3 regions of the Aminobacter sp. P4_H6_2 genome follow, and region 3 is predicted to be linked to each of the others. Evidence: predicted binding sites of a transcription regulator. Region 3 holds the regulator's gene; each other region holds the start of a gene.
What was found. Region 3 encodes PhoB, which activates phosphate uptake and scavenging genes when phosphate is short. Its sites were predicted from a motif close to TGTCATNNANCTGTCAT; they were not measured.

Region 1: olsB (l-ornithine N(alpha)-acyltransferase) is a predicted target of PhoB. The motif match lies at 1,783-1,799, and genes of this name have one in related genera.
Region 2: AC1DUU_RS19860 (UDP-2,3-diacylglucosamine diphosphatase) is a predicted target of PhoB. The motif match lies at 1,487-1,503, and genes of this name have one in related genera.

Annotation. Positions count from the first base shown of each region.
Region 1 is NZ_JBFUKO010000035.1:15,996-20,597, forward strand. Features, by position in the region: gene AC1DUU_RS05125 (alkyl sulfatase dimerization domain-containing protein) at 1-399, opposite strand, end outside; gene AC1DUU_RS05130 (MmcQ/YjbR family DNA-binding protein) at 492-845, opposite strand; gene olsB (l-ornithine N(alpha)-acyltransferase) at 850-1,680, opposite strand; gene AC1DUU_RS05140 (PAS domain-containing hybrid sensor histidine kinase/response regulator) at 1,880-4,171, opposite strand; partial or broken gene AC1DUU_RS05145 (SH3 domain-containing protein) at 4,262-4,602, opposite strand, start outside.
Region 2 is NZ_JBFUKO010000304.1:207-5,425, reverse strand. Features, by position in the region: partial or broken gene AC1DUU_RS19870 (phosphate acyltransferase) at 1-479, opposite strand, end outside; gene AC1DUU_RS19865 (SDR family oxidoreductase) at 649-1,428, opposite strand; gene AC1DUU_RS19860 (UDP-2,3-diacylglucosamine diphosphatase) at 1,548-2,366, shown strand; gene AC1DUU_RS19855 (MFS transporter) at 2,674-3,897, shown strand; gene dgcA (N-acetyl-D-Glu racemase DgcA) at 3,859-4,842, opposite strand; partial or broken gene AC1DUU_RS19845 (STAS domain-containing protein) at 4,920-5,219, shown strand, end outside.
Region 3 is NZ_JBFUKO010000079.1:1,128-11,776, reverse strand. Features, by position in the region: gene pstC (phosphate ABC transporter permease subunit PstC) at 1-174, shown strand, start outside; gene pstA (phosphate ABC transporter permease PstA) at 171-1,487, shown strand; gene pstB (phosphate ABC transporter ATP-binding protein PstB) at 1,512-2,333, shown strand; gene phoU (phosphate signaling complex protein PhoU) at 2,375-3,082, shown strand; gene phoB (phosphate regulon transcriptional regulator PhoB) at 3,105-3,794, shown strand; gene AC1DUU_RS09060 (hypothetical protein) at 3,932-4,129, opposite strand; gene AC1DUU_RS09055 (hypothetical protein) at 4,558-4,731, shown strand; gene AC1DUU_RS09050 (L,D-transpeptidase) at 4,728-5,537, shown strand; gene AC1DUU_RS09045 (hypothetical protein) at 5,624-6,100, shown strand; gene AC1DUU_RS09040 (ferric reductase-like transmembrane domain-containing protein) at 6,097-6,822, shown strand; gene AC1DUU_RS09035 (ROK family protein) at 6,836-8,077, opposite strand; gene xylF (D-xylose ABC transporter substrate-binding protein) at 8,325-9,365, shown strand; gene AC1DUU_RS09025 (sugar ABC transporter permease) at 9,505-10,649, shown strand, end outside.

The DNA of each region.
Region 1 (4,602 bases), on a different contig from region 3:
AGTCGCATCGTAGCGCTTGAAGCGCTCCAGCACATTGCGGTGCGCGATGATGCGTGGGCGCGATGTCCCTTTCGCATCTGCCTCCTGGTCCAGGAGCCGCGCGCCCCAGGTGTGGTCGATATGCCCATGCGTGTAGATGACGGTATGAACCGGGGCATCGTCCCATTTGCGCAATATGGCGAGCGTCTGGCTGGCGGTTTCGCGACTGCCGCTATCGACCAGCACCAAGCCATCGGCGGTGCGACATGCGGTTGTGTTTCCAAAGAGGTAGCCGGTGTGGATGGCGATCGCATTGTCCGCGATCTGCCTCGCGGAACCGCCCGACACAGCCGCACTCCACTCGTCCATCGCAGCTTCACCATTCCAGAGGCGCTCGAAGAGTTCGTCTTTCGCAATCACATTTGCCTCCTTTGGTCTGCACAGCACCTCTCATGCCCTGAGTCGGGTGCGAATGGCTGCTGCGTACCGAAATTCATGCCGAACAGAGGCGTCTAGGCCCTGCTTTCCCACGCCTTCGCCAGGCTTTTCGGTGCCCGCATTAGCCAAGCGCGTTCGAGCCGGGTCCGGAGCTGGTCGAGCGGAATCTCGTGAATGCGCACCAGCATGGCCGGCCAGCCCTTGTAATGGGCCGTCTCGAAATAGAGCTGCGGATCGGCCTCCATCAGCATCTCTTTTTCTTCAAGCGGGCACATGACAACGACCGTGTCGGCATCCTTGACGCGGCAGAGGAGTTTCTTGCGGAGCTGAAGCGACGGGGTGCCGTAGGAGGTGCCTTCGACGACCTCGGGCAGGCCTTCGGCTGCTGCGTATAGCTTGTCGAAGGCGCTGGAGAGATCGTCGGCCACTTCTCTAAGCGGCGAAGCGCTGCGCTTCCCCGCCGTAATAATTGATGTAGCGGGCGCCGATTTCCTTGACCGGCATGACGATGAAGACGTCGGTCGTGCCGAAGTCGTGGTCGATGACGCAGCCGTCGCCGATCTTGGCGCCGACGCGCAGATAGCCCTTGACCAGAGGCGGCATGGCGGCGATCGCCGCCTTGGCGTTGATCGCTTCGATCGGCATCAGATCCATGGCGCAGTAGCGCGACGCGACAGCGCGGACATCCCAGTCGGCGCTGGTGCGGCAATGATGGGCAAGATAGGTTAGCGCCTCGGCATGTGCCGCCGGCACCGTGCCGTGGAACGAGGCGCAGCCGGTCATGACGTCGATGTCGTAGCGGTTGAGATAGGCCCAGATGCCTTGCCACAGCGCTTCGATGGTTCGCTTGGAGCGGTATTCGGGTAGCACGCAGGAGCGGCCGAGCTCAAGAAAGCGCTGGCCGGGATGGCGTGCGATGAGCTTGTTCAGCTCGAATTCGTCGTCGGAATAAAACCCGCCGGCCTCGGTCGCGCGCTCCTGGCGCAGCAGCCGGTAGGTGCCGACGATGCGGCGATGCTCGGGGCCGTTGATCGAGGTGTCGAAGACCAGCAGGTGGTCACAAACGTCGTCAAAGCGGTCGGAGTCGCGACGTTCGATCGAGTGCGCCGCCTGCTTGCGGGCGCCGAGTTCGTCGAAGAACACGCGGTAGCGAACTTCCTGCGCGGCAGCGATCTCGGATTCGTCTCGGGCGAGGCGAACTTCCAATGTACCGATCCGTCCGAGCGGCGTTCCTGGGAGTAAAGGTTTGGAAGGCACTGTCACCTTGGCGCCGTTGGCTTTCTGAGTGTCACTGTCCGGCAAGGCTGTATGCACGGGTGATTCTCCTTCGAGCCATCCCTCCTGGCGCGGGGATACGGTGTCGGTGCTACAGGATTGTGACAGTATCGTGATCGACCCGCGCGGGCAAGACTGCGAGGGCAAGCAACGGCGCCTAGCCGGCTAGGGAAATCGACAGAACTGGTCAGGCAGCGGCGCGCTGTTCGACAAGATTTATCAGAACGTCCGGGTCCAACGGCTTGGTGATAAAGCCGCTGGCACCATGGGCGAGCACCGCATGGCGGGTCTTTTCCTGGCTGTCGGCCGACAAGACCATGATCGGCAGGGCGGAAAGCCCATGTTGCTCTTCGTGCCTGCGAATGGCCGAAATCGCGTCCAATCCGTCCATTACGGGCATATGCAGGTCCATCAGCACGACGTCGTAGCGGCGTTTGCGCGCTCCTCCCGTCACCGCCTCGACGGCGGCCTTGCCGTTGTTGACGACATCGACCCGGTGTCCTGCCTTGAGCAGCACCGCGCGGGCGAGCATGGCATTGATGTCGTTGTCCTCGGCGATCAGCACCGACAGGCCAAGCAGGTGTGAATTAGCCGCAGGCTTGGCGACGGTGCGGTTGTTTAAGGGCTGCGCTTGCCCCGCAACGACGCCCTGATTCGCCAGCAACACCCGCAGCAAGGTCTCGCCGCGCACCGGCCGGGCGAGGAAGGTCGCGTAGCCACTGGCGCGCAATTCGCCCAGAAGGCCCCGGTCGTTCGGGGCGATCAGCGTCACCGCTTCGCTTGCGGCAAAACCATTCTCGCGCAAGTTCCGGAGCATGCGGCCGTCATTTTCTTCCATTGCCGCATCGATGAGGAGGGCGTTGCAGCCGGCGGCATAACCTTGCGCCTGCTCGGGCGTGACAGCGATGTCGGCGCTGCCGCCATGGGCGCGGACGGTCTCGGCGATCGCTTCGGCTTCCGTGGTGTTCCTGGACAGGATCACCACATGGCGGCCGGCAAGCATATCGACGCTGGCTTGTGCGTCTTCGGTGGCGCCGAAGGCGGGCAGATCGAAGGAGAACTCCGAACCTTCGCCCGAAATGCTCTTGGCCGATATCGTGCCGCCCATCGAGGTCACGAGGCGCTTGGAGATGGCAAGCCCGAGGCCAGCACCACCATGCGAGCGGGTCGATGTGCCATCGRCTTGTTCGAATTCTTCGAAGATGCGCTCCATGTCCTCGGCGCGCAGGCCCGATCCGGTATCGGCTACGGTGAAGCGGATCTTGTCGGGATGCTCGTCGCGGATGCGCTCGACGCTAAGCATGATGCCACCGGCATCGGTGAATTTTATGGCGTTTCCAATCAGGTTGAGCAGCACCTGGCGCACGCGGCCCGGATCGGCGGATATCATTTGGGGCACGTTGAGCGCGACATGGCAGCCTAGGCCGATGCCCTTGCCGAATGCGCGCGAGGCCAGAAGCTCGACCACATTGTCAGCGATCTCGCGCGGCGACATCGGCTGCGGTTCGGGATCGAAGCGTCCTGCCTCGATTTTCGAATAGTCGAGCAGGTCCTCGATCAGCGCCAAAAGTGCGCTCGCCGACGTCGAGATCGCACCGACATAGGTGCGTTGCTCGGGCGACAGCTCGGTGTCGTGCAAGAGCTTTGCCATGCCCATGATGCCGTTCATCGGCGTGCGGATTTCGTGGCTTACAGTGGCCAGGAAACGCGATTTTGCCTGGCTCGCATATTCGGCGCGCTCGCGTGCGCCGATGAGCGCGGTTTCGGCGCGCTTGCGGGCGGTGATGTCGCGGGCGATCGCCCGATGCGACACGGCGTCGCTGGTCTTGTCACGTACCGAAAGCTCGGTCCAGGAAAACCAGCGCACCACGCCGTTCGAACGGATTCCGACATCGGTGGAGCTCAGGCATTCGCCATCGGCGAAGGCTGCGTCTGGAACGATGCCGACATCGACGCCGAGTTCCTGCAAGGTGCGGCCGGCGAGGTCACGCTGGTCCTGGCCGATGAGTCCGGCAAATACCTTGTTGGCATAGACGATGCGGCCGTCGCGATCGCGGTGCACGACAAGGTCGCCAAGTGCGTCGATGAGGCCGCGGAAGCGCTCTTCGCTTTCCTGCAGCTCCCACATCCGGTCGGCCAGAGTCTCGATCTCGGCGCGACTGCGTGAAGCGCTTTCGGTGATCGCTTCGGCGGCGCGCTCGCGCTCGCCGAGGCTGCGCGACAGCAGCACCATTCCGGTGAAGGCGGCGGCAAACAGGCCGATGCTGATGAAGGCGGGCGCCCCGGTCAGGTGGGCGAGACCGGCAAGCACCATGATGGCAATCAGGGTGGCGAAGTACAGGCCGCGCGGCGGCTCCTTCGGCAAATGCGGTTCGAGCTGCGGCGATGTGATGATGCGGCGACGCGACAGCGTGTCGGCGTCGGCCATGGCCACGCCTTGCGTCGTATTTGCTTCCGCTGTGCCGGACTCCGTCATCATGGCGGAAACCTAGCACTGAGAGCTTAGGGAAGATTTGGGCGGATTGATCGAATTTTAGCGGTCGCCGTATTCCGGCCGCCGCGTCAGTCGCTACTGGACGTAGCTCTTGAAGACGTAGCCGCGCTTGCCGTTGAAAACGATTTCACACCATTGAGTGCACGAAACCAGTTCGACAGAGGTTTTGGCGGGGATGACGCCCAAAACCTGACCACCTTTTTGCGGTGTGGCGCGCATGTTCACCGAGCGCTTGATCTTGACCTCGCGGCCGCCCTGGCTCGGTTCGCTGGCGGGCTTGACCTCGGCTTCCATCGCATCGACGGCAGCGGTTTCAGACGGATCGGGCTTGGTCTCTGCGAGCGCGAGCGGTGCTGTCTCGTCAGGGTCTTGGGCGATGATGTTTTCGGCACCTGGAATGGCGGGCATCGCTTCGA
Region 2 (5,219 bases), on a different contig from region 3:
TTGAGCTGCTCTTCGACGTCGAAGCACTCAGGCGCCTTGATGTCTTCGAGGTTGATGCCGCCGAAGGTCGGCTCCAGTGCCGAGATGGTGTTGACCATCTGGTCGATCTCGGGCGCGTCGATCTCGATGTCGAAGACGTCGATGCCGGCGAACTTCTTGAACAGGACGGCCTTGCCTTCCATCACCGGCTTGGATGCCAGCGGGCCGATATTGCCGAGACCGAGCACGGCGGTGCCGTTGGAGATCACAGCAACGAGATTGGCACGGCCGGTATAGTCGGCGGCGGTTTCGGGATCGTCCTTGATGGCGAGGCAGGGCGCGGCGACGCCGGGCGAATAGGCAAGCGCCAGGTCGCGCTGGTTGCCGAGCGGCTTGGTCGCCTGGATTTCGAGCTTACCGGGAACCGGGTACTTGTGGAAAAAGAGCGCGGCCTGATCGAGATCGGAGAGCGCTTCCTTCTTCTTGTCGTCCCCGGCCATTTTTCGCTCCTTACAGATTCCGCTTCAAAGGCCGTTATTAGCACGACCCTGGCATTTTTCGAGGTGTCAACGGCTAGATGGCAGTTGAATCACTTTCAATTGTTGGAATGGCAATCATTCCAACCGCTTGACGTAATTTGCTGAGATGTCGTTTCAGCTTTGGTGGTGCTCAGAACGAGCTGACATAGAGCCCGCCGTCGACCGGAATGTTCTGGCCGGTCATGTATCCGGCATGAACCGAGCACAGGAAGGCGCAGATCTGGCCGAATTCCTCCGGCGTGCCAAGCCGGCCAGCCGGAATTTCAGCGCTCAATCTAGCGCGTCTCGCCGCCCCTTGCGCCGGGTCTTCGATGCTGCCCGGCTCATGCGGTCCGCGCAGGCGGTCGGTGTCGAGCTTGCCCGGCAGCATGTTGTTGATCGTCACGTTGCGGTCGGCGACAGTTCGCGCCACACCCGCCAGGAAGGCGGTGAGACCGGCGCGCGCCCCCGACGACAGGTCGAGGCCGGGGATTGGCGTGTAGACCGACAGCGATGTGATGTTGACGATGCGCCCGAAGCCGCGCTCGGCCATGCCGTCGATCACCGCTTTGACCAGCTCGATCGGGGTGACCATGTTGTTGGTCACGCCTTCGAGGATCTTGGCGCGGTCGAGTTGGCGGAAATCGCGGTAGGGCGGCCCGCCATTGTTGTTGACCAGGATGTCGGGAGACGGGCAGGCGGTGAACAGCGCCTTCTGCACCTCGGGATCGGACACGTCGCCGACGATTTCCGTCACCTTCACGCCGAATCGCTGGCGGATCTCCGTCGCCGTGCGGCTGAGCGCTGCGGCGTCGCGGCCATTGACGAAGAGCTCGCAGCCCGCTTCGGCGAGTGCGATCGCGCATCCCTTGCCGAGCCCACGGCTCGACGCGCACACGATGGCCTTCTTGCCCCGGATTCCGAGATCCATGATGTCTGTCTCCTGTCGGTGATGGCGCACCCTATGTCCAAGGGGCGGCTGCCGCAACCGTCATACGCCTGTTGCATGAATCTGGGCATAGCCAGCGCGACAGCAACGGGTCAAATGCCATGTCCGGCACCAGCACACGCAGATTCCGAGCGCTTTTCATCTCCGACGTCCATCTCGGTTCGAAGGCGGCGAAGGCCGAGTATCTGATCGACTTCCTGCGCCATCACGAAGCCGAAAGCATCTATCTCGTCGGCGACATCGTTGACGGCTGGCGTCTGCGCCGCGCATGGCATTGGCCGCAGGCGCACAACGATGTCGTGCAGAAACTGCTGCGCCAGGCCCGCAAGGGCACTGCGATCACCTATATCGCCGGCAATCACGACGAGTTCGCCCGCATGTTCCAGGGCGTGCATTTCGGTGGCATCGTCGTTGCCGACCGCGCCATCCATGAGGCCGCCGACGGAAAGCGCTTCCTGGTCATCCATGGCGATCAGTTCGATGCCGTGGTGCAGAACGCGCGCTGGCTCGCTTATCTCGGCGACTTTGCCTACGACGCGGCCATGGCGCTCAACCGCCTGGTGGCACGCTTCCGCCGCACCTTTGGCATGCCCTACTGGTCGTTCTCGGCCTGGGCCAAGGTCAAGGTCAAGAAGGCGGTCAACTTCATCGGCGCCTTCCAGGATGTGCTGACTGACGAGGCGCGGCGTTCGGAGGTCGACGGCGTCATCTGCGGCCACATTCACCACCCAGTGATCGAAAAATTTGGCGGCATCGACTACATCAACACCGGCGACTGGGTCGAAAACTGCACGGCGGTGGCCGAAAACTTCGACGGCACCTTCGTCATCCTGCGCTGGCCGCATGTCCTGGCCGGCAAGCTCGTCAACGAACCCTTCGTTCCCATGGTCGTCGACCAGCGGGTCGACAAGGCCGCCTGAGCGGACACTGGCCATGTGTGTTTCCAATTACGTCTCGCGCCACCGCCGAGAGGGCCCAGGTCACGCTGAAATCGATTCGCTTGGCGGAGCGCAGCCTGTGCATAAGCGGGCGCAACGTCTCGGCGCAGACGAACGTCCGGTGGTCGGGGTGATGGCGCATGGCAGACACAGCATCAGGCGCGTGGTCCAACCTTTGCTCTGTTCGACAGACCCGGCGGCTTTCGTGCGGCTGGCACCCATGGTAATGGGTCAGGCAAATCGGTGAGGCTTGTTTGGTTCGGGTCGCGCCCGGACCCGCATATCTGCCATGAAGCTTCCCCCACTCACGCCAGAACAGCAGATCAAGCCGCAGCGCTTCGAACTGCGTATCTCACTGCTTTTCGCGGCACTTTTCGTGCCGATGGGCGTGCACCTGCCATATTTCCCGCTGTGGCTCGAAGCCAAAGGGTTCGACCCCGAGCAGATCGCCATCGTTTTGTCGGCGCCTATGTTCCTGCGCGTCATCACCACGCCGCTGATCGCTGCTATGGCTGATCGCGCCAAGGATCGCGCCAACGTCTTCATCTTCCTCGCGGCGTCGGCTTTGCTGCTGTCACTCGGCTACTTCCTGGAGCCGACCTATCTCGTCGTGCTCGCGGTTTCGCTCGCACTTTCGGTGGTGTGGACGCCGCATTCGCCGATCGCCGATTCGCTGGCGCTCTCGGGTGTTCGCCGCTTCGGTTCGGATTATGCCGCGATGCGCATCTGGGGCTCGATCGCCTTTCTGGCCGGCAGTCTTGGCGCGGGTTTTGTCCTGTCGCTGACAGGGGCCGATGCCGTGCCGGCAATTATCTCCATCGGCCTGCTCGGCTGCTTCCTGATGTCGTTCATCACGCCGCGCCTCGGCCGGCCGAGACTTGCCTCGCCGCTGTCGGCGACCGACATGCAGCAGGCCGCGCCCAAGCTGTTCAACCGTTACTTCCTGCTAATGGCCGGCGGCACCGGCGTCATCATCGGCAGCCACGGCTTTCTCTACGGCTTCGTGTCGATCTACTGGAAATCGCTCGGCATCAACGAAACCGTCGTCGGCCTGCTCTGGAGCTGGGGCGTGGTCACCGAGATCGTGATGTTCATGTTCTTCACGCGCCTGTTCGGCTCCAAATCCACAGCCTCGGTACTGATTTTGGCCGGCATCGGCGCGATCGTGCGCTGGGTCGCCTATCCGTTGATCTGGCCGCTCGGGCTAGGTGTCCCTGGCTTCTTCGCCGTGCAGAGCCTGCATTCGGTATCGACAGCTCTGGTGCTGATCGGTGTGCAGAAGCTGATTGCCGAGTCGGTGCCTGAAGAGCGTACCGGAGCGGCCCAAGGCGTCGCCTATTTCGCCAATGGCATGTCGATGGCGATCGTGACGCTGCTTTCAGGCCCGCTCTACCAGCGGTTCGGCGTCGACGGGTTTTATTTCATGGCCGTCGTTGCTGCGTGCGCGATCGTGCTTGTGGTTCTGGCGTCCCGCTCAGCCCCAAAGCTCGGGCAGGGGCGGCGACACCGTTGAGCCCTCGTAGATAAGCCGCGGCGAGCGGTCGCGCGCCAGAAGCAGCGGGCCGTCGAGGTCGACGAATTCGGCGTCCTGGGCAAGCAGCACAGCAGGCGCCATGGCGAGCGACGTGCCGACCATGCAGCCGACCATCACCTTGAAGCCAAGGGCGCGCGCTTGATCGCGCAGTTCAAGCGCGGCCGTCAGCCCGCCCGATTTGTCGAGCTTGATGTTGACCGCATCGTAGAGGCCCTTGAGCTTGCCAAGATCGGCCGCGATGTGAACGCTCTCGTCAGCGCAGATCGGAATCGGACGCGCAATGCGGCCAAGGATCTGGTCAGCGCCGGCTGGCAGCGGCTGTTCGATGAGTGCGATGCCGAGTTCGGCTGCCGCGGCAAGGTTCGCGACGATATTGGCATCAGTCCAGCCTTCATTGGCGTCAAGGATGATGCGGCTGTTGGGGGCCGCTTCGGTGACGGCGCGGATGCGGGCGATGTCGTTGTCGCCACCGATCTTGACCTTGAGCAGCGGCCGCGACGCGTTGGCGCGTGCTTGTGCCGCCATCGCCTCCGGCTCGCCGAGCGATAGCGTGTAGGCGGTCTCAAGTGCACGAGGCGAGGCAAGCCCGAGCCGCGATACGACTGACAGGCCGCTTGTCTTCGCCTCCAGGTCCCACAGCGCGCAGTCGACGGCGTTGCGGGCAGCACCCGCCGACATCAGCGTCAGCAGATCGGCGCGGGAGGCGCCGTTCTCGATCTCGCGGCGCGCCTTTTCGATCTGCTCCCGCACGCTCTCCAAGGTCTCGCCATAGCGCTTGTAGGGCACACATTCGCCACGCCCGATTAAGTCTGATTCGGCTATCGTGCAGGTGAGGACTTCGGCTTCGGTCTTGGAACCACGCGAGATGGTGAACGTTCCGGCGATGGGAAAGCGCTCATCTACGACCGAAAGGACACGCGACATGAAAATCTGCTCCGTTCAACTGCTTGGCGTGGTTGCGAAAATCGACATGCCGCAGCCGACGCGTTAAGTAGTGTGCCATGTTCACCATCGGCAAACGGGAAGCAAGCGGCGGGGCAGCCGACGGCCGAGATCACCGACCGCAAGTTGCTGTGGCGGAACGCGAAGGCGTGCTTGCCTGCGTGTTCACCGGCATCTGGACCACCCGCACGGTTGCTTTCGTCGACGCCGAAATGCGCAAGATCGAGGCGCGCAAGGGCTTTGCGACGCTGGCACTCGACCTTTCCGGCATAGAGAAGATGGACACCGCCGGTGCCTGGGTCATCGACCGACTCGTCAGTGCCAATGAGAAAAAGGGCGTTGAGGTCCAGATGGAGGGC
Region 3 (10,649 bases):
GCGATGACCACCATCACCGTCAAGATCGTCAACCAGCTGACCGGCGACCTTGAGTTCAATACGCCGCAGACGCTTGTGGCCTTCGCGCTCGGCATCACGCTGTTCGCACTGACCCTGGTGATGAACATCGTTGCGCTTTACATCGTCCGGAAGTACCGGGAGCAGTACGAATGACCGATATTTCGCTCGACACGCTGGCCACGTCAGCACCCCGTCCGCGCCGCGACATCGGCATCAAGAAACGCTACGCCGCCGAGCGCCGGTTCCGCCTCTATGGCGTGCTGGCCATTGCTGTCGGCCTGGCGTTCCTTGGGGTCATGCTGACCTCGATCGTCTCCAAGGGCTACACCGCCTTCTGGCAGACAACGGTGACGCTGCCGATCCATTTCGACGAAAAGATCATCGACCCGAGCAACAAGCGGGCGACCGATCCGAACGTGCTGATCATGGCGAACTATCCCAAACTCGCCGAGGCAGCGCTGATCGAAAAGCTCGGCATCGACCCGAACGACAAGGCCGAGGTGCGCAAGCTCAAGGGCTTCTTGTCCGACAGCTCGCGTGTCCAGCTCAGGGCCATTGTTGCGGCGGACCCGTCGGTCATCGGCACCACGCGCAATGTCGATATTCTTGCCGCCGCCAATCTCGACTCGGCCTTCAAGGGCCAGATCGATCTCGACGTGCCGGAAAGCCGCCGCAAGGTGTCGGACCAGCAGGTCGAGTGGATGAACAAGCTCAAGGCCGAAGGCGTGATGGCCGAGCACTTCAACACCGGGCTGTTCAGCTATGGCGCGTCGAGCCGGCCGGAAACGTCAGGCGTCGGCGTCGCCCTCATCGGCTCGGTCTACATGATGGGGATTGTGCTGCTGCTGGCGCTGCCGATCGGTGTTGCCGCCTCGATCTACCTTGAGGAGTTCGCCAAGAAGAGCCGCTTCACCGACATCATCGAGGTCAACATCAACAACCTCGCCGCCGTGCCGTCGATCGTCTTCGGGCTGCTCGGTCTTGCGGTGTTCATCAATTTCCTTGGCCTGCCACGATCGGCATCCTTCGTCGGCGGCCTGGTGCTGACGCTGATGACGCTGCCGACGATCATCATCGCGACGCGTGCGGCACTCGCCGCCGTGCCGCCGTCGATCCGTTCGGCGGCCCTTGGCCTTGGTGCTTCGAAGATGCAGATGGTGTTCCATCACATCCTGCCGCTGGCAGCCCCCGGCATCCTGACCGGCACGATCATTGGGCTGGCCCGCGCGCTCGGCGAGACGGCGCCGCTTCTGCTGATTGGCATGGTCGCCTTCGTCGCCGACTATCCCACGACGCCATTCGATCCGGCGACGGCCTTGCCGGTGCAGATTTACATGTGGGCGAACGAGGCCGAACGCGCCTTTGTCGAGCGCATGTCGGGCGCCATCATCATCCTTCTGATCTTCCTCATGGCCATGAACATCGTCGCTATCGTCCTGCGCCGCCGCTTCGAGCGCCGCTGGTAGGGCATGGACAAGGAGTATCCTGCTATGAACATCATGACCGAGAAAAAACTCGAAGACGCGGTAAATGCCGAGATGAACAGACCCAACGAAATCATCAAGATGCGCGGCGACCAGGTCACTGTGCACTATGGCGACAAGCAGGCGCTGTTCGGGGTCAATCTCGACGTCCGCCAGAACCAGGTGACGGCGCTGATCGGCCCTTCGGGCTGTGGCAAGTCGACCTTCCTGCGTTGCCTCAACCGCATGAACGACACGATCGACGCAGCGCGTGTCGGCGGCAAGATCACGCTCGACAACGAGGATATCTACGATCCCAAGATCGACGTGGTCGAACTGCGCGCGCGTGTCGGCATGGTGTTCCAGAAGCCGAACCCGTTCCCCAAGTCGATCTACGAAAACGTCGCTTACGGCCCGCGCATCCATGGCCTGGCCAAGAACAAGGCCGAGCTCGACGTGATCGTCGAGAAGAGCCTGCAGAAGGCGGCTCTGTGGAACGAGGCCAAGGACCGTCTCAACGAGCCGGGCACCGGCCTGTCGGGCGGCCAGCAGCAGCGCTTGTGCATCGCGCGCGCCATTGCGGTGTCGCCCGAAGTGATCCTGATGGACGAGCCGTGCTCGGCACTCGATCCGATCGCTACCGCGAAGGTGGAGGAGCTGATCGACGAGCTGCGCGAGAACTACACGATCGTGATCGTGACGCACTCGATGCAGCAGGCGGCACGCGTGTCGCAGCGCACCGCGATGTTCCACCTCGGCTATCTCGTCGAGGAAGGCGCTACCGACAAGATGTTCACCAACCCCGACGACAAGCGGACGCAGGACTACATCACCGGCCGCTTCGGCTGAGTGGACGTTTTCGCCGCCGTATACGAGACGAGGAATAAATCATGGGCGAACATACAGTCCGGTCCTTCGACGAAGAACTCCAGCATGTCGACCAGCTCATCCGTGACATGGGCGATCTCGGCGGCTCGATGGTTGCCGGTGCCATCCGCGCGCTGTTGTCGTCCGACCAGGCGCTGGCGCAAAGCGTTGTCGCCGACGACACGATCATGGACGCCAAGCAGCGCGAACTCGACAACAGCGCCATCACGCTGATCGCCAAGCGCCAGCCGATGGCACAGGACCTGCGTGCCGTGGTTGGCGCCATCCGTATGGCGGGGGATCTCGAACGCATCGGCGACCTCGCCAAGAACATCGCCAAGCGTGTCGGCGCTGTCGGCCAGTCGCCGACGCCACGCAATCTTTCGCATTCGATCGATGCCATGGCACAGCTGGTGCTCGACCAGGTGCGGGGCGTCGTTGATCTCTATGTCGCGCGCCAGGCCGAGGGCCTGAAGAACCTGCGCGCCGACGACCAGAAGATCGACATCCAGTACAACGCGGTGTTCCGCGAGCTCCTGACCTACATGATGGAAGATCCGCGCAACATCACTGCCTGCACGCATCTGCTGTTCTGCGCCAAGAACCTGGAGCGCATTGGCGACCATGTCACCAATATCGCCGAGAACGCGTATTTCGTGGTGACCGGCACGCAGCTGCCGCTCCACCGGCCGAAGGTTGAAGAAACCACATCGCCGGTTTCGGCCACCTGAACTCCAACATGAAGGACTGCCGATGATCGCCCCCAAGATCATGGTCGTCGAGGACGAAGAGCCGCTGGGCGTGCTGCTTCGCTACAACCTCGAGTCCGAAGGCTACCAGGTCGAGGTCGTCACGCGTGGCGACGAGGCCGAAATACGGCTTCAGGAAAACGTGCCCGACCTTTTGGTGCTCGACTGGATGGTGCCGGCACTCTCCGGCATCGAGCTGTGCCGCAGGCTTCGGATGCGGCCCGACACCGAACGGCTGCCGATCATCATGCTGACGGCGCGTGGCGAAGAGAGCGACCGCGTGCGCGGGCTGTCGACTGGTGCCGACGACTATCTGGTCAAGCCGTTCTCGACGCCCGAGTTCATGGCACGGGTCAAGGCGTTGCTGCGCCGGGCCAAGCCCGAAGTGCTGTCTTCGATCCTCAAGGTCGGCGACATCATGCTCGACCGCGAGTCGCACCGGGTCTACCGCAAGAAGAGCGAGATCAAGCTCGGGCCAACCGAATTCCGGCTGCTGGAGTTCATGATGCGGCATCCCGGCCGGGTGTTTTCGCGCAGCCAGTTGCTCGACAATGTCTGGGGCGAGACGATCTACATCGACGAACGTACCGTCGACGTCCATGTCGGGCGCTTGCGTAAGGCAGTCAATACCGGCCGCATGCCCGACGTGATCCGCACCATCCGCGGCGCCGGCTACGCCATCCGCGAGGATTAGCGCCGCTGTTCCGTTCTTGCCGCAAGCGGCGAGCGCACCAGTGGCTGCGGCCAGCAGCAGATCAGGCCAATCGGCAGCGTGCCGCCATCGACGCCGAGCTCTACGCACTGCTGACCGCCCGGTCTGCGTGGTGGCGCTCAATCATGAAGATCGCCTGCGCCGCGAAGCTTTGGCGTCGGTCTGATGTAAACAACCTTCTGGTGATTGGAGTGTTGTTCTGCAAGAGCTCCGTCACATCCATTCTTTTGATGGACAACTTCTTCAAGAATGGCAGTTAAAGTTCCGACGATGACACTTTCGTGATCTCGGTGATACCAAAAATTGTCTGTTTTCATGCTAGTTGGCGCTCCGTGCGCAACTTTGTCTCGGTAATTGTTCTGGTGCTGATCACCATCCTCTACGGACTGCCCCTCGATCGGGCAGCGGCCGTAGGCATGAACATTGGCGAGCTGCCGGGCGTAACCTTGCAGGCTGAAGTTACAGCCGGATCCGATGGGTGTTTGCCATCCCCGGAGCGCTGTGTCGGTGAGTCCTCTGACGACCGCTTCGCCAGCACACACTGCCTGGGCGACTGCCCTGCCTGGCAGGCCCGCGTCGAGCTTCCCGCACCGACCCGCGCAGCGCTTTTGAAGCTGCTTCCAGATCCCATGCCGCGTCGCTTGGTGATCGCATCGCTCCTTCGGCCTCCGATCGCTGCCTGATTTCCGACCGTTCGGCCTTTGGCTGCCACCGTCCGGCTCGCACGCCAGCCCGCTCGGCGCCAATGCGCTTTTCTCGCGGCAACCGCGACATGACGCGTGCCCGCACGCATGAGCCGTCACCGGCCGGCGGATCGGTGCCGAACGGCCACATTCGCATGAACAACGACAGCGTCATCAACTTCCATGACTGCGTGTCGCTCGAAGTACAGGAAATGGTTCCAGGAGACTGCAAATGACTACGGGCACTTTCGAAACGAACGCCGCGGACTCCGCGCCCTTGCCCGGAGACGGCTCGGCACTGAGCCGCCGGCATTTTCTCAGCGGCGTAGCCGCGCTGGGAACGCTTGCGGTGTCCGGCTGCGTCAGCACCCAACAAGCGGCCGTGCCGGCCGCAAACGCACCGGTCAAAAAGGCGCCGCCGGTCGTCGACAGCAATGCCCTTGCGATGTACGGCCCGCTTCCGAACGAGCGGTTCCCAATCGCCGCAATCGACCTGACCAAGGTACCGAGCCGTTTCTATCGGCAGCAGGTCGACTATGCCACCGAAGAACCGGTCGGAACGCTCGTCGTCGACACGGACAACTTCTACCTCTACCTCGTCCAGCCAGGCGGGAAGGCCATGCGCTACGGGGTTGGACTTGGCCGGGCCGGTTTTACCTGGGCGGGAAGGGGCCGTATCGGTTGGAAGCAGGAATGGCCGAAATGGACGCCTCCAAACGAGATGATCGCGCGTCAGCCAGATCTCGCCCAGTGGAGCGCCGACAGGGGCGGCATGCCGCCAGGCCTTACAAATCCGCTGGGATCGCGGGCGCTCTACGTCTTCCAGGGCAAGGTCGACACGCTTTATCGCGTTCACGGAACGCCCGAATACTGGACCGTCGGAAAGGCGGTTTCGAGCGGCGGCGTTCGCCTCATGAACCAGGACATCATAGACCTGTATGAACGGGTGCCGAGCCAGTCTCCCATCCTCGTGCTGGGCGATCCGACCCAACCCCATTCGCACGAGGTCGCCAGCGACAGTGCTCGGCAAGCCGCCGGCTGATGTAACGGTCGCGCAGCAGGTTCTCGCCGGGCGGTTTGCGAAGCGCCGCCCGGCCAACCGTCATGGTTCCGTTGGAGGAATAAGCGATGCAGGGTGAACACACACTTTCCGGTCTGCGCGGAACCGCTGCCGGCTGGCATGGCCGCGACGTTCTCAAGGGGGTGGCCGTGGCTATCCTGAGCTTCGCAGCGCTGGGCACCGTTTCGGCGCTCTGGGACAATCCGCTCTTCATTCGGATGACCCCCGTTGGGAGCTGGGAACTGCCCGCCCTGGCGGTCCTGTCGGCGCTTTCGGGGCTGTACGTCGCCGTGCGGCGCCCCTTCTGTTCGGCCCGCCGCGCGGGTGCCGGCGGCGTCGCGGACTTCATCGGCATCGCATGCCCGACGTGCAACAAGCTCCTCATGCTCCTGTTCGGGGGCGAATTGCTGATGACCTGGTTCGACCCGATCCGGCCATTGATTGCGGCGCTGGGAATTGTGCTTCTCGCTGTCGCTTCATGGCACGAAATGCGAGCTTGCCGCGCAGACAATGCAGACGCCACGCAAATGGAGTATCCGAAGTGACCGGTATCCCCGCGGCGCGCGCACACGCCGACCGGCTCGTTCCACTTGCCTGGCGCCGGATGCTGCTGCGCCATTTCGCGGTCATCGGCCTTTCGGCGGCGCTGGTCTACGCGTTCGCCCTCGTGCACGCCCAGTGGAGCCCGATGCACAGGTGGAACCGCGCATTCGCGGACGCATCGCTGGCGATGCTGGTGATCACCATGTCGATCGGACCCGGCTCGCGTCTATGGCCGCTCTTGCTGCGGATAGTGGCCTATCGGCGCGAGACCGGTATCCATGCGACGCTTTTGGCGGCCGTGCACACGGCCATCATACTCAGCGGCTGGGTCGAGTGGGATTTTGCGCGGCTGTTCGGCTTCGAAATCATCCCGCAGACGGGCGAGTATGTGATGTTCCAGCATGGCTTCGGGCTTGCCAACGTGATCGGCATTGGCGCGCTGACCTATGCGCTCGCGCTCATGGCCACCTCGAACGATCGGTCGATCCAGCTGCTCGGTTCCTCGGTCTGGAAGTTCCTGCAGAACGGCGCGACGGTGCTGTGGGGGCTTGTTGTGCTGCACACGGCCTATTTCCTGTTCATGCACTTCCTGAGCTTCCATCGCCCGCCGCCCGCGCCGAACCCTCTGCAATGGCCGTTCGTGGCGGCGGTGCTATCGGTGCTGGTGCTGCGCGCCGCGTCCTTCCTTTCGACTTGGAGCAAGAAGAGGAAAAGTGCCCGGTGATGGCCTTCGACGGTTAGGCGAAATCGGCCCCGGCAAGGCGAGGGGCCGTGCCGGCGGCGAAGATCTCCTGATCGACGTACAGCAGGGCGCGCATTAGGCAGCCCAGGCGGATGAGCGGGACTTCGTTCGGCTCGGTGTCGAAGGAGATCGCCTTGGAATGCAGCCCACCTGCCGTCTTGGCGATGGCCGCGCGGACATGCGGCTCCATCAGGTCGAAGGCGGTGGCACCCACGCCGACAAAGGCGAGTGGTGCGGGATCGATCAGCGCGAACATCGAACCCAGGCCGAAGCCGATGGCCTCACCGGCCTTGCGGAACGCTTCGCGCTCGGGGCCGTCATGGTCGCGGGCGGCGTCGGCGAGGGCCGTGATGTCCTCGTCGGAGAGATCGGCGAGCGGCTCGGCATTCTCGTCGCCCAAACGGGCATTGCGCCATATGGCGTAGTTGCCGGCATAGGCTTCGACGCAGCCGCGCCGGCCACAGCGGCAGAGCGCGCCATCGGGGCGGTGGATCATGTGGCCGAATTCGCCCCCTGACGAATGCGTGCCGGTGAACAGCTCGCCCTTCAGCACCAGTCCCATGCCGATGCCGTGTGAAAGCAGGATGGCGATGAAGTCGTCGCGGTAGCGGACCGGGTCGCGCCAGCGCAAAGCCTCGGCGATCATGTTGCAGTCGTTTTCGACCGTCACCGGCACGCCGAACTCCTGTTCGAGCCGGTCGGCGAAGGGAATGTCGTCATGCGGCGTGATCGGCGACCATAGCAGCTTGCGCGAGCCCGAATCGGTGATGCCCTGGACCGCGAGCGCGATGCGCAGCACCGGGCCGTAGGTTGTTTCGATGCGATCCATCAGGCCCCGGATCATGGTGACGCATTCGTCGATCAGGGCGTGCTCCGGCATGCGCTGGGTGACGAGACGGCGGCTATCTTCGACGATGGTGTTGCCGGCATAGTCGATGATGGCGGCCGACAGGCTGTTGAGGGAAAGCACGACAGCGACGATTGACGCTGCCTTTGGGTCGACGGCAAGGGCGACCTGCGGCCGGCCGCGCTTCATGGCTACTTGTTCATTGCCCTTGGCTTCGGCGAGGATGCCTTCGGCGATGAGGTCGGAGGATATCGTCGATATTGTGGAGTGGCTGAGGCCGGTCGTGGCGGCAATTTCGGTGCGCGAAGGCTGGCTGGCGCGACGAACCGCTGATATGACCATGGCGCGGTTGCGTCGCCTCAGATCGTCGTGACGTATGCCGACCGACATGTGCTCGTCTTCCTCCCGGCGAAGCGCTGCCCTTCTTATGCGGCAGTCCCTAGCGCCAACTAATTGTGACAGAGCCGAAGCCAAAAGTCTTTATTTATTTCGAGCTCCGAAAAAATTAGAGAGGCCTTGCGAAACCATGTTGACAGCGGCTGGCCGTTGAGTCAGTATTTTTTCGAGGCTCGAAAAAAAGAGCTTCTCCAAGGGCTATCGCGAAGTAGGCGCGCCCATTGGGCGCAGGGAGGAAATCATGAAAAAGTTTACCACCGCCATCCTGGCGGGTGTTGCCATGACTCTGTCGCTTTCGGCAGTGGCTTCGGCAAAGGACAAGGTCATCGGCGTGTCGTGGTCGAACTTCCAGGAAGAACGCTGGAAGACCGACGAAGCTGCGATGAAGGCCGCCATCGAGGCCGCTGGTGACAAGTACATCTCGGCTGACGCACAGTCGTCGCCCGCAAAGCAACTCACCGACGTCGAAAGCCTGATCTCGCAGGGCGCCAACGCCTTGATCATCCTGGCGCAGGACGCATCGGCTATCGGGCCGGCTGTCGACAAGGCGGTTGCGGAAGGCATTCCGGTCGTCGGCTATGACCGTCTGATCGAAAACAAGGACGCCTTCTACCTGACCTTCGACAACAAGGAAGTCGGTCGCATGCAGGCCAAGGGCGTGTTTGCCGCCAAGCCTGAAGGCAACTATGTCTTCATCAAGGGCTCGGGTGCTGATCCGAACGCCGACTTCCTGTTTGCTGGGCAGATGGAAGTGCTCAAGGAAGCCGTCGACGCCGGCAAGATCAAGAATGTCGGCGAGGCCTATACTGACGGCTGGCTGCCCGCCAACGCTCAGAAGAACATGGAGCAGTTCCTGACCGCCAACGACAACAAGATCGACGCGGTCGTGGCTTCCAACGATGGCACTGCAGGCGGTGCGATCGCAGCACTTCAGGCGCAGGGCCTTGCCGGCTCGGTGCCGGTATCGGGCCAGGACGGCGACCATGCCGCGCTGAACCGCATCGCGCTTGGCACGCAGACGGTTTCTGTCTGGAAGGACGCGCGCGAACTCGGCAAGAACGCGGCTGAAATCGCCTCGCAGCTCGCCGATGGCAAGAAGATGGAAGAGATCGCCAACGTCGCCAAGTTCAAGACGCCGGGCGGCCTGGAGCTGAACTCTGTCTTCCTGACCCCGGTTCCGATCACCAAGGACAACCTCAACCTCGTCATCGACGCCGGCTGGGTTGGCAAGGACGTGGTCTGCCAGGGTGTGGCTGCCGGTTCAGTTGCTGCCTGCAACTAAGACCGGTTCGATCCGATCGGGAAACGCCGCGGCTTGTCCGCGGCGTTTTTCAAAAGCGCCCGCTTCATGACATGGTGGATTGCTCCTATCATGCGCACACCGGCTGCCGCGAAGACGGCCATCCGGTTGGGAGGTAACAATGGCAGATACGACTTCCAACGCGCCGGCTGACCGAGCGCGAACGACCGAGCTCAGCCCAATCGGGCGTTTTCTCAAGGCGACCGAGATCGATACGCGAATGCTCGGCATGGTCGGCGCGCTGCTGCTGATCTGGGTCGGACTGCAGGTGATTTCGAGCCTGCGCCTCGGCGTCAACCCGTTCGATTTCGATAGCCGCACCTTCATGACCGCCCGCAACCTGTGGAACCTATCGGTGCAGGCGTCCGCCGTGGCGATCATGGCGACCGGCATGGTGCTGGTCATCGTCATGCGCAACATCGACCTGTCCGTCGGCTCGGCCGAAGGCCTGATCGGCATGGTGATGGGCTTCGCCCAGGTGCATTTCCTGATCAAGGCCGTAGGCCTGGAGCTCGGCAATCCTTGGATCTGGGCACTGGCGCTCGCCATAGGCATCGCACTCGGCTTGATGATCGGCGCGCTGCAAGGTTTCGTCATCGCCTACATGGAGGTTCCCGCCTTCATCGTGACGCTGGGCGGATTGCTGATCTGGCGCGGAGCAGCCTGGTGGGTCACGTCAGGCCAGACGATCGCGCCGCTCGATGCGACCTTCCAGCTCATGGGCGGTGGTCCGCAAGGCGCCATAGGAGCCACGTGGAGCTGGATCGTCGGCCTTGTCGCATGCCTGGCCGTGGTGTTCCTGCTGCTGCGTGGCCGCCAGCAACGCAAGCGCTTCAAGTTCCCGCTGCGGCCGGTCTGGGCCGAGGCATTTCTCGGCGCTGTCACCTGCGGGGTCATCCTTGGTGCGATCTGGATCGCCAATTCCTACCCCTGGCCGATCGGCATCGTGCGTCGCTACGCCGAGGCCAACGGCATCACCATCCCCGAAGGCGGGCTGTTCATCGCCCATGGCATTGCCATTCCCGTCCTGATCGCGGTGGCCGTGGGCATCGTCATGACCTTTGTCACCAACCGCACACGCTTCGGCCGCTATGTCTTCGCCATCGGCGGCAACCCCGAAGCAGCAAGCCTTGCCGGCATCAACACGCGCTGGATCACCATGAAGGTGTTCATGATCATGGGCGTGCTGGCGGCGATCAGCGCGGCAGTCTCCAGTGCCCGCCTGAACTCGGCAACCAACTCGCTCGGCACCCTGGACGAGCTTCT